Regions from separate parts of the Bradyrhizobium sp. Crot121 genome, predicted to be linked through region 2. Evidence: riboswitches for the same ligand, from Rfam matches in the RefSeq annotation. Region 2 holds a riboswitch; each other region holds the start of a gene.

Region 1 (3,274 bases), on a different contig from region 2:
GAGCGCGCGACGCTCGCGCATGATGAGATAGAGGAAGAACGGCACGCCGATGATCGAGGTCAACACGCCCACCTTGATGTCCGACGTCGACGGGATGATGCGCACCGCGATGTCGGCCGCGAGCAACAGCGCCGAGCCGGCAAGCGCGCTCGGCACCAACAGCCGCGCCGGATCGTGGCCGATGACGGGCCGCATCAGATGCGGCGCGACCAGGCCGATGAAGCCGATGGTGCCGGTGACCGCCACCGCGCCACCGACGCCGAGCGCAACGCCTGCGATCACGAACAGGCGCAGGCGGCCGACATCGACGCCGAGGCTTTGCGCGGTCTCTTCGCCGAGCGTGAGCGCGCGGAAGGCGCTGGCTTGCGACAGCAGGATGGCCGCGCCGGCGACGATGAACGGCAGCGCCAGCGCGACATGCTGGAAGCTGCGGTCCTCCAGCGAGCCGAGCAGCCAGAACGCGATCTCGAGCGCCAGGAACGGATTGCTCGCGAGGTTCATCACCAGCGCCGTCGCAGCGCCCGCAAGGCTCGAGATCGCAAGCCCGGCGAGGATCAGGATCAAGAGGCCCGCATTGCGGCCTGCGATCGCGAGCAGCACGAAGACCGAGCCGAATGCGGCGATGATGGCGGCGACCGGCAGCGCATAGGAGCGGACGTCAGCCAACCCCAGCGCGATCACCAGCACCGCACCGAACGCCGCCGATTGCGGCGCGCCGAACAGCGAGGGCGAGGCTAAGGGATTGCGCAACAGGCCTTGCAGCGCCGCGCCTGACAGACCGAGGATGGCGCCGATCGCAAACGCCAGGATGGTGCGCGGCAGGCGAATCTCGCGCACGATCACCTGCGTGACATCGCTGCCGCCACCGAACAGCGCCTCGATCACCGTCAGCGGCGACAGCCGCACCGGGCCGGTGCCGAGCGAGATCAGCATCAGCAAGGCAACCAACGCAATCATTGCAACGGTCGCCCCCAACCGCCGCCGCGCGGCCAGACCCGCCGCTATCGTGAAATCCTGTGCACTCATCGCGCCCTGCTTCTTGCAGCGAATTCGGTGGCAGACAAGCGACACCGGAACAAAAAAACGTATGGGAGCCAGGGAGCCGCAGTTTCGCCGGGATTGACTCACGTGCCGCCGAAATCCTAGATGGCCCCGACGGTTCCTATCGGGATCAAAAGGGAATGCGGTACCGGGAAACTTCCCGTAAAGCCGCGGCTGCCCCCGCAACTGTATGCGGTGAATCCTTCGTCATATGCCACTGGGAGTCTCGGTCCTGGGAAGGCGACGAAGGGTAACGACCCGCGAGCCAGGAGACCTGCCGTCATACGTGGTCACACGCGACGATGTCGGTCGGGGAGTACAGGCATTTGCTTCACCTGAAGCGCGAAACGCGATGGTGAGCCTTGGTTCGCTGTGACGTGCCACTGACGTCATACCGAGGTCTCGCCGATGTTCTCTGCTACCACAGCCACCAAGCAACGCCGCGCGCTGCTGCTCGCGTCGAGCATGCTGGCGCCCGCTTTGTATGTTTCCGCCGCGCAGGCGCAGGAAGCGCCCTCCGAGCAATTGCCGCCGGTCGAGGTCAGGGCGCCCGGCGACCACAACCGCACCCGTGCCAAGCCCGCTTCCGACGGCACTCCAGGTCCCCGGCGTCCCGCGCCGGGCCAGGTGCCGACCAACGCGCAGCCGGCCGGCGGCGCGGGCGCTGGCGGCGCCGCCGCTGGCGGAGCTTCATCCGGTGGCGGTGGCGGCGGCCCGCAATTTGCCGGCATTGTCGGGACGTCCTCGACCGTGATCACCGCCGACGACATCGCGCATTCGCCGACCCAGGTTCTGGCCGAGATCATCGCGCAGGCCCCCGGCGTGCAGCTTCAATCGCTCTATGGCGGCGTGAACGGCGCCAAGACCTCGGTCGACCTGCGCGGCTTCGGCGCGTTCGCCACCGCCAACACGCTGTTCCTGCTCAACGGGCGACGGCTCAACGACATCGACATGGCGCAGGTGGATCTGTCGACCATCCCACTCGATTCGATCGAGCGCGTCGAGATCACCCGCGGCAACAGCGGCGCCGTGCTCTACGGCGACAATGCGATAGGCGGCGTGATCAACATCGTCACCAAGACCGGTGTCGGCGGCCCGCCGGTCTCGATCCGCGGCGAAGCCGGCTATGGCTCCTTCAACCAGCGCATGGCCGCGATCTCGACCGCGATGAATTCGGGACCATGGTCGGCGTCGTTCTACGGCAACGGCATCAAGTCCGACGGCTACCGCGTGAACAATGCGCTCGACCAGCGCAACGGCGTCGGCAATCTCAACTACACGACGCCGGACCTGAAAGCCTTCCTGACGGTGACCGGCGACGACCAGAAGCTGGGCTTTCCCGGCGGCAGGCTGGTCGATCCTTCGATCGGCGTCAATCAGCTCGTCACCGATCGCAAGGGCGCCGCCACGCCGTTCGACTATGGCAACCAGCAGGGCGCGAGCGCGACGACGGGCTTCACCAAGACGCTCCTGAACGGTGTCGACCTGATCGTCGATGGCGGCTACCGCCAGAAGGACACGCAAGGCGCGTTCTTCGGCACCTCGCCATTCATCAGCGCGGCATCCACCTACAATGACGCCGCGTTGCAGACCTGGTCGATCACGCCGCGGCTGAGCATCAGCAATTCGATCTTCGGGATTCCCTCGTCGATCCTGACCGGCATCGACTATTACGATGCAACGTTCCACCAGCAGCGCGGCGCGTTCCGGGGCGTGCCACCGATCCATACCTACGACCTGTCGCAGCAGTCGCTCGCCGGCTATTGGCAGCACACGGTTGGCCTCTTGCCCACCACCGATTTCTCCTATGGCGCGCGGGTGCAGAACACCTGGCTCAGCGCGCGCGACCGCTACGATCCGAACGCGCCGTTCGCCTTCGACGCGCAGGCGACGCCGCTCGACCAGAGCGAGACCAATTACGCGCTGCATGTCGGCGTCGAGCATCGCTTCACCGAAATGTTCTCGGTGTTCGCCCGCGCCGCGCACGCGTTTCGCACGCCCGATGTCGACGAGCGCACGTCCACCGGACCCGCGTTCGATGCGGACTTCAACCCGTTGCCGCAGAATTTCCAGTTGAAGACGCAGACCTCGCACGACGTCGAAGCCGGCTTCCGCGTCAAGACGGGCCGCTTCCAGGTGCAAACCAGCATCTACAACATGGACCTCGAGAACGAGATCCATTTCAATCCGGTGCTGTTCTACAACATCAACCTCGATCCGACCCGGCGTTATG
Region 2 (3,274 bases):
ACCAGTGGGCACTGAACCCGGCGTAAGCCGCAGGTCCGGTCGTGCCATAGTTGTACACTTCCTGATAGTGCTCATTGAAAATGTTCTCGCCGCGCAAGTACACCTTCCAGGTCTCATCGATCTTGTATTCGGTGTAGAGGTCGACGCGGACGTAAGGGGCGAGTGGTAGCGTCTCGTTTGAACCGCTGTAGCGCGTGGATACCGCGAGCACGCGTGGCTCGATCAGCCAGCCCTCGATCGGTGTGATCGGGAACGAGAATCTCGCCAGGTTTTCCGGCCGGCGCGCCAGCGTCAGGCCGGTCGAGAGATCCTTAGCCTGCAGATAGGTATAGGCGGCGTTGAATTTCAGGTAGCCCGGCAGGATATCGACGTTGACCCCTAGTTCCAGTCCGTCGGTTTCGGCACGCGAGACGTTGACGTAGTGCCCGAGCGGGTGCGCCGGATCGGTCACAAAGTCGATCAGGTTGCTGAACCTGTTGCCGAAGCCTGTCAGCGAAACCACAACGCGGCCTCCGAACAGGCTTTGGTCGATGCCGGCATCGTAGCCGAAGCTCTCCTCGGGACTGAGCGCGGAATTGCCATAGGTCGGCGCATAGAGCTGATAGAGCGTCGGGGCCTTGGCGCCTGTCCCGGCGCTCGCATGCAGCTTGGTGCCGGTCTCGGCGATCGTGTAAGCCGCGGTGGTTCGCCATGTCTCGAACCGTGCCACATCGACGACGTCGTCAACCCGGCCGCCCATCGTGATGTTGAGCCGCTCGCCGATCGGCAGTTGCCAGAGCGCAAACACTGAATTGGTGTCTTGCGTGCCTGCGAGCTGTGGCGTCGACGCTCCAGGAATCGGCAATAGGTTGGTGGTGGAGGTGCTCGCCGTTTCATGCTGCACACGGGATCCGACGATGAGCGATCCCAGCGGGCCGACCTTCAGGTTGCCCTGATATTCCAGGCCCGTGCTGTCGCCGACGAAATTGGAGAGGATGGATGTCGTGTTCTGCGGCAGCTTGTTGATCTTGTAGGTGACGTCGTCGAACGAGCGGTCGATATGCGTCTCAAATGCGCTCACGCTATGGGTGAGAATGCCGCCGAACGTGTCGAACGACGCACGTCCCCAGACCTGTTCGAGCAGGCGCGTCGCGCTCGACGGCGTGTCCGGGAACGTTCCGGAGGCCTGATCATAGGCGGACCGCGTGAATGAGGCCAGCATGCCCGTCTCCAGGCGTACGCCTTCGCCGGAATCGTAGCCGACGCGTGCCGAACCGCCGACGCGGTCGAAGCCATCGCGCTCGAGCGGGCCATACTTGGCTTCGAGCGCGGGGATGCGATAGCCGTAGCGTGAAAAGCCGTTGCTGTGCTGCCCGCTTCCCGTGAACGCGTAGGACCACGGCCCAGAGGTTCCGGTCAGCGCTGCGCTGGTGCTCGGAGTGCCGTAGCTTCCGCCCTCGGTGCTGACGTCGAGTTGTGCCGGACCGGTGCCCTTCTTGGTGATGATGTTGACGACGCCGCCGATCGCGTCAGATCCGTAGAGCGCGCTCTGCGGTCCTTTCAGCACCTCGATCCGCTGGATCGCGCCCGGGGCGAACATCGCGAAATCGAAGTCGCCGCTGGCGGCGGTCGGATCGTTGACCCTGATGCCATCGATCATGACCAGCGCCTGGCCGGTATTGGCGCCGCGCAAGCGCACATTGGTCGTCGCGCCTGGTCCGCCGCTTTCGGTGATATCGAGTCCCGGCACGGTCCGCAGCGCATCGACGAGCGAGGTCGGATTGCTGGTCGCGAGCATTTCGTGCGTGACCACGCTGACCGAGCTTCCGGTCCGGCTCGCCGGCTCCAGTGTACGGTCGGGAGTCACGACCACTTCGGGAGTCGCGGCCGGCGCCTCGTTACCGGGCGCCGGGCGCGCAGGATGGGTCGTTGAAGACCTTTGCCTATTCCTCGGGGCCGGCTTGGACCGGACCTCCGGATTGATGACAACAGCAGGAAGCTGTTCGGGACCCGATTGGGCCATGGCGCCAGTGTGACCGCACGCAGCAACGGCCGCACACCCGGCAAGAAAACGCCGCAAGTTCATTAATGCCCTTCCGCCGACCCACCGTCGAACGAGTTGATACCCGTCAACGGCCGGTCTCCTGGCTTGCGGTCGTCTCGCGATCCGCCTTCCCAAACCTGCTTGGCAGGCCCAGTGGCATCCGGATCGCAAATAGTCCGCTTACAGTTGCGGGGGCAGCCGCGGCATTGGGGAAGATTCCCGCACCGCGTTCCCGTTTCACCCTACAAAGGGCACCGATGACGCGTGCAAAGAAGCACAAGGCGGAGCAAAACTCAAATCGATAACGATCAGAACCCAACAGCATTTTTGCGGATCGCTGATAGCGGCGACCTGAATGACGAACACAGAAAGTTGCTGACAGGCGAAGGGACGGCAGATGGCAAATCCTACAGCCTTATGCGAGCATCACATGCCACCCACACGCGTCGCTAAACTTGGATGATACCGTTCATGTGAGCATCGACAGATTCAACGGAGGAACAGGAAATGTCGGTCCCATGCAAACTCGAACGCAGCCTCCTCAGTCACGACGAATACGAGACGATCCGCCTCACGCATCATCCCGCCATCTATGACGTCGAGCCGGCTGATCTTGCGGACATGCGATCCCGCTTGCGCAAGATGCGCGACAAGGAGCGAACGCTCGGCCGACAAAAGCGGCGAGAGACGCGCGGGAAAGGCCAGCCTCGCGGCGCGAACTTCCCCGGAACTGCCGATCGTCCATCACAACGCAAGCAGGTCTTTGCCGCGGCACTGAAGCGGGTGAACAGCGAGCTCAGGCGTCTTCACAATTTGGCAGCTCGCACCGCCAATGTCGAAGCGGCTCGAAAGGCTCTCGCGCTGCGTCGGGCCGCGGACTTCATTCCCTATCCCTCCGCCGGATCGACCGCCAACGAAGGCATGGTGCCGCGCTTGAGCACGCGCCGAAAAAAGATCGTCACGGGCGCGCGAATCGGACGGGTGTCGCAGGCGACGAAAGTCGCCCAGGCAATCCGCGATGCACGAGGGGCGTGAATCTGCGCTGATCGAGTTGGTGACAGCTTCGCTGCCATCGAGATCTTTGAAAAGCATGGGACTCCACCCATCCTACGGAAGGTCTGGACCCGTAATGCCTGTTCTCGACACCCGCGTCGTGGCTTCAGAATTCGGTGGCGCGATCGTGATCGGCGCGCTCTAGGGAATCTTGTCAAGCTCGCCCCCGGGGAATCATGTATTTTCAGGCGCGTCCTC
Region 3 (3,274 bases), on a different contig from region 2:
CATAGAGATTGCGCTGGATTTCCGCGACGACAGGCGCAGCGTCGACACCGTCGAGCCCGGCGCAGGCCTCGCCGACGATCATCGCCAGCCGCGCATGGTCGAGCGGCACCTTGCTGCCGTCCGCGAGCGTGACGTGGACGATTGGCCCGCTCGATGCCGTTGCGGATTTAGTTGCCTGCTGTTCGGCGCGCTGCCGCGCCCGCTCCTCGCGATAGAGCACATAGGCGCGCGCCACCTTGTGATGGCCGCTGCGCATCAATGCCAGTTCAACCTGGTCCTGGATGTCCTCGATATGAAAGGTGCGGCCTTCGCTCATCCGGCGCGACAGCGCGCCGACGACTTCGGCGGTCAATTCCTCGACCGCTTCGTGCACGCGGCGCGACGCAGCCGCCGTATTCCCCTCGACCGCAAGGAAGGCCTTGGTCATCGCCACCGAGATCTTCCCGGCATCGAATTGCGACACCGTGCCATTGCGGCGGATCACCTGCATCGGCAGCCGTGCTTCCGGCGCCGCGATTGATTCGGGGCGCAGGTGGATGAGAGGTGACGCGGTGGTTTCGCGATCGAGAGAGAGTGACATCTTGCAGACCCCGTGATGTTGCTGGGGCCGGATGCCAGAGGCGACGCTGCGTGATGATGCCGGCGGCGTACCGGCATGAGCCTGCAAGCGGCCGCCGGGACACCCCGCCCGTGGACGTTATTTGCTGTCACGGCAGGTCTCCTGGCTCGCAGGTCGGCGTCACTCCCCGTCTTCCCAATGCGATGCCGCATCAGTGACGTCTAAAATCGGGAGCAACTCACTGCTTACAGTTGCGGGGGCAGCGCTGGATTCTCGCGAGAAACGCGCGATCACCAGCTTCCCTCTTAGCCACCATTCCTTGCGTCATGATGGACCGTGACAGCTACATCTGGTGCGATTTGGAGAATGCTGTCAATGGCACGTATGGGCGAAGCGCAAAAATTCCGGTCCATGCCGTTGGCGCTGTGAACAACCGGCTCCACGCGCACGTGATGTCAGCCGAGTTGACGTTCGCGCGATCTTGCCGGTAAGTGAACGCGTCGTGGTTCTTCGGAGAGATCTTTTCCGGAGCTAAGAGGGAAGCCGGTGTAAAGCCGGAGCTGCCCCCGCAACTGTAAGCGGCGAGCCGCGGTCCACAATTGCCACTGAAGCCTGCAAAGCTTCGGGAAGGCCGGACCACAGCAACGACCCGCGAGCCAGGAGACCTGCCTCGACAACATACACGTCCTCGGGCGGGGTGTCCCGGTGGTGCGGTTGCGATTCCGTGCGCACCTCGCGCAGGGAATCCAGACGTGTCACTACGGCCTTTGCCCCCAACTCATGGGGTTAAGCCAATGTCTTCCACTTCACTTGTTGTTGCGTCCCTCGGCACGCCGCGGATCGGTCCGCGGCGTGAACTGAAATTCGCGCTGGAACGCTTCTGGTCCGGCGCATCAGACGAAAAGACGCTGATCGAAACCGGCGTCGGGCTGCGCGCGGCCAATTGGGCGCGGCAAAAGAAACTCGGTATCACCGTGATCCCGTCGAACGATTTCTCGTTCTACGATCAGGTGCTCGACACCTGCGCAATGGTCGGCGCTATCCCAGAAAGCTATGGCTGGACCGGCGGCGCGGTGCCGCTTGCGACCTACTTCGCGATGGCGCGTGGCGCCAAGGCCGACGCGCATGACGAGGCCTGCGGACATGCCCATCACGCACATGGCGTGGCGGCGCTCGAAATGACGAAATGGTTCGACACCAACTATCACTACATGGTGCCGGAGCTTCGCAAGAACCAGTATTTTGCACTCTCATCACGCAAGCCGATCGAAGAGTATGAGGAGGCGAAGGCGCTGGGTTATCAGACCCGCCCCGTGCTGGTCGGCCCAGTCACGTTCCTGAAACTGGCCAAGTCCAAGGAACCGCATTTCGCCACGCTGTCGCTGCTCGACAGGCTCCTGCCGGTCTATATCGAACTATTGCGCGAACTCGCTGCCCGCGGTGCGGAATGGGTACAGATCGACGAGCCCTGTCTCGTGCTTGATCTGGACGCCGCCGCTCAGCAAGCCCTACGGCGCGCCTATTCCGAAATCGCCAAAGCGGTGCCGGACATCAGGATCATGCTGGCGACCTATTTCGGCGGGCTCGGCGGCAATCGTGCGGTCGCGTTTGATCTTCCGGTCGCCGGCCTGCATCTCGATCTCGTGCGCGCGCCCCAGCAGCTCGGCGATCTCATCGACGTTCCGAAAGAACGGGTGCTGTCGCTCGGCGTGATCGACGGCCGCAACGTCTGGCGCGCAGATCTGAGCCGGATCCTCGATCAGCTTGGGCCCGTCGTCGCAAAGCTCGGCAAGGAGCGCATTCAGATCGCGCCATCCTGCTCGCTGCTTCATGTACCCATCGATCTCGCCCTGGAAACCAAGCTCGATCCCGAGGTGAAGACCTGGCTTTCATTCTCGGTGCAGAAGCTCGAAGAGCTTGCCGCGCTGGGCGCGGCGCTTGGAAGTGGCCGGGCCCCTGCGTCCGAAGCGATCCGAGCGTCCGATGCCGCCGCGGCCGCGCGCAAGACCTCACCGCGGATTCACGATGCCAAGGTTGCCCAGCGTCTCGCCGCCATCGATGGCGGCATGCGCCATCGTGCCAGCCGGTTCGCCGAGCGTGCCGAGGTGCAGCGCGAGCGGTTCAATCTGCCACGCTTCCCGACCACGACCATCGGCTCCTTCCCGCAGACAACTGATGTCAGAAACGCACGCGCCGCACATGCCAATGGTGCACTCAGCGATACCGCATACAAGACCTATCTGCAGCATCAGACTGCGCGCGCCATCCGTTGGCAGGAGAATATCGGGCTCGACGTCCTGGTCCATGGCGAGTTCGAGCGCAACGACATGGTGCAGTATTTTGGCGAGCAGCTTTCCGGCTTCGCCTTCACCGAGCTCGGCTGAGTGCAGTCCTATGGCTCGCGCTGCGTCCGGCCGCCGATCCTCTACGGCGACGTCTCACGACCACAGGCGATGACGGTCGAATGGTGGCAATTCGCGCAGTCACTGACGGCAAAGCCGGTGAAGGCGATGTTGACCGGCCCCGTGACCATCCTGAACTGGTCGTTCGTCCGCGACGACCTGCCGCGCAGCGACGTGTGCCGACAGATCGCGCTCGCGATCCGCGACGAGGTGCGCGATCTGCAGGCGGCCGGTGCAGGCATGATCCAGATCGACGAAGCGGCACTGCGGGAAGGCCTGCCGCTGCGCGGGTCGGAATGGAAGACCTATCTCG

Evidence for each region. Region 2 has a riboswitch for cobalamin ahead of AC5ZGW_RS00980 (TonB-dependent receptor plug domain-containing protein). Riboswitches for the same ligand answer to the same signal wherever they lie in the genome.
Region 1: linked by a shared signal. The riboswitch ahead of AC5ZGW_RS24445 (TonB-dependent receptor) and the one ahead of AC5ZGW_RS00980 (TonB-dependent receptor plug domain-containing protein) in region 2 are both predicted to bind cobalamin.
Region 3: linked by a shared signal. The riboswitch ahead of metE (5-methyltetrahydropteroyltriglutamate--homocysteine S-methyltransferase) and the one ahead of AC5ZGW_RS00980 (TonB-dependent receptor plug domain-containing protein) in region 2 are both predicted to bind cobalamin.

What each region holds. Positions count from the first base shown of each region.
Region 1 is NZ_JCAMOR010000030.1:5,255-8,528, forward strand. Features, by position in the region: gene AC5ZGW_RS24440 (FecCD family ABC transporter permease) at 1-957, opposite strand, end outside; cobalamin riboswitch at 1,140-1,337, shown strand; gene AC5ZGW_RS24445 (TonB-dependent receptor) at 1,450-3,274, shown strand, end outside.
Region 2 is NZ_JCAMOR010000001.1:229,386-232,659, reverse strand. Features, by position in the region: gene AC5ZGW_RS00980 (TonB-dependent receptor plug domain-containing protein) at 1-1,846, opposite strand, end outside; cobalamin riboswitch at 2,097-2,297, opposite strand; gene AC5ZGW_RS00975 (hypothetical protein) at 2,531-3,058, shown strand.
Region 3 is NZ_JCAMOR010000044.1:13,795-17,068, reverse strand. Features, by position in the region: gene AC5ZGW_RS29745 (ribonucleoside-diphosphate reductase subunit alpha) at 1-580, opposite strand, end outside; cobalamin riboswitch at 695-913, opposite strand; cobalamin riboswitch at 1,046-1,246, shown strand; partial or broken gene metE (5-methyltetrahydropteroyltriglutamate--homocysteine S-methyltransferase) at 1,354-3,274, shown strand, end outside.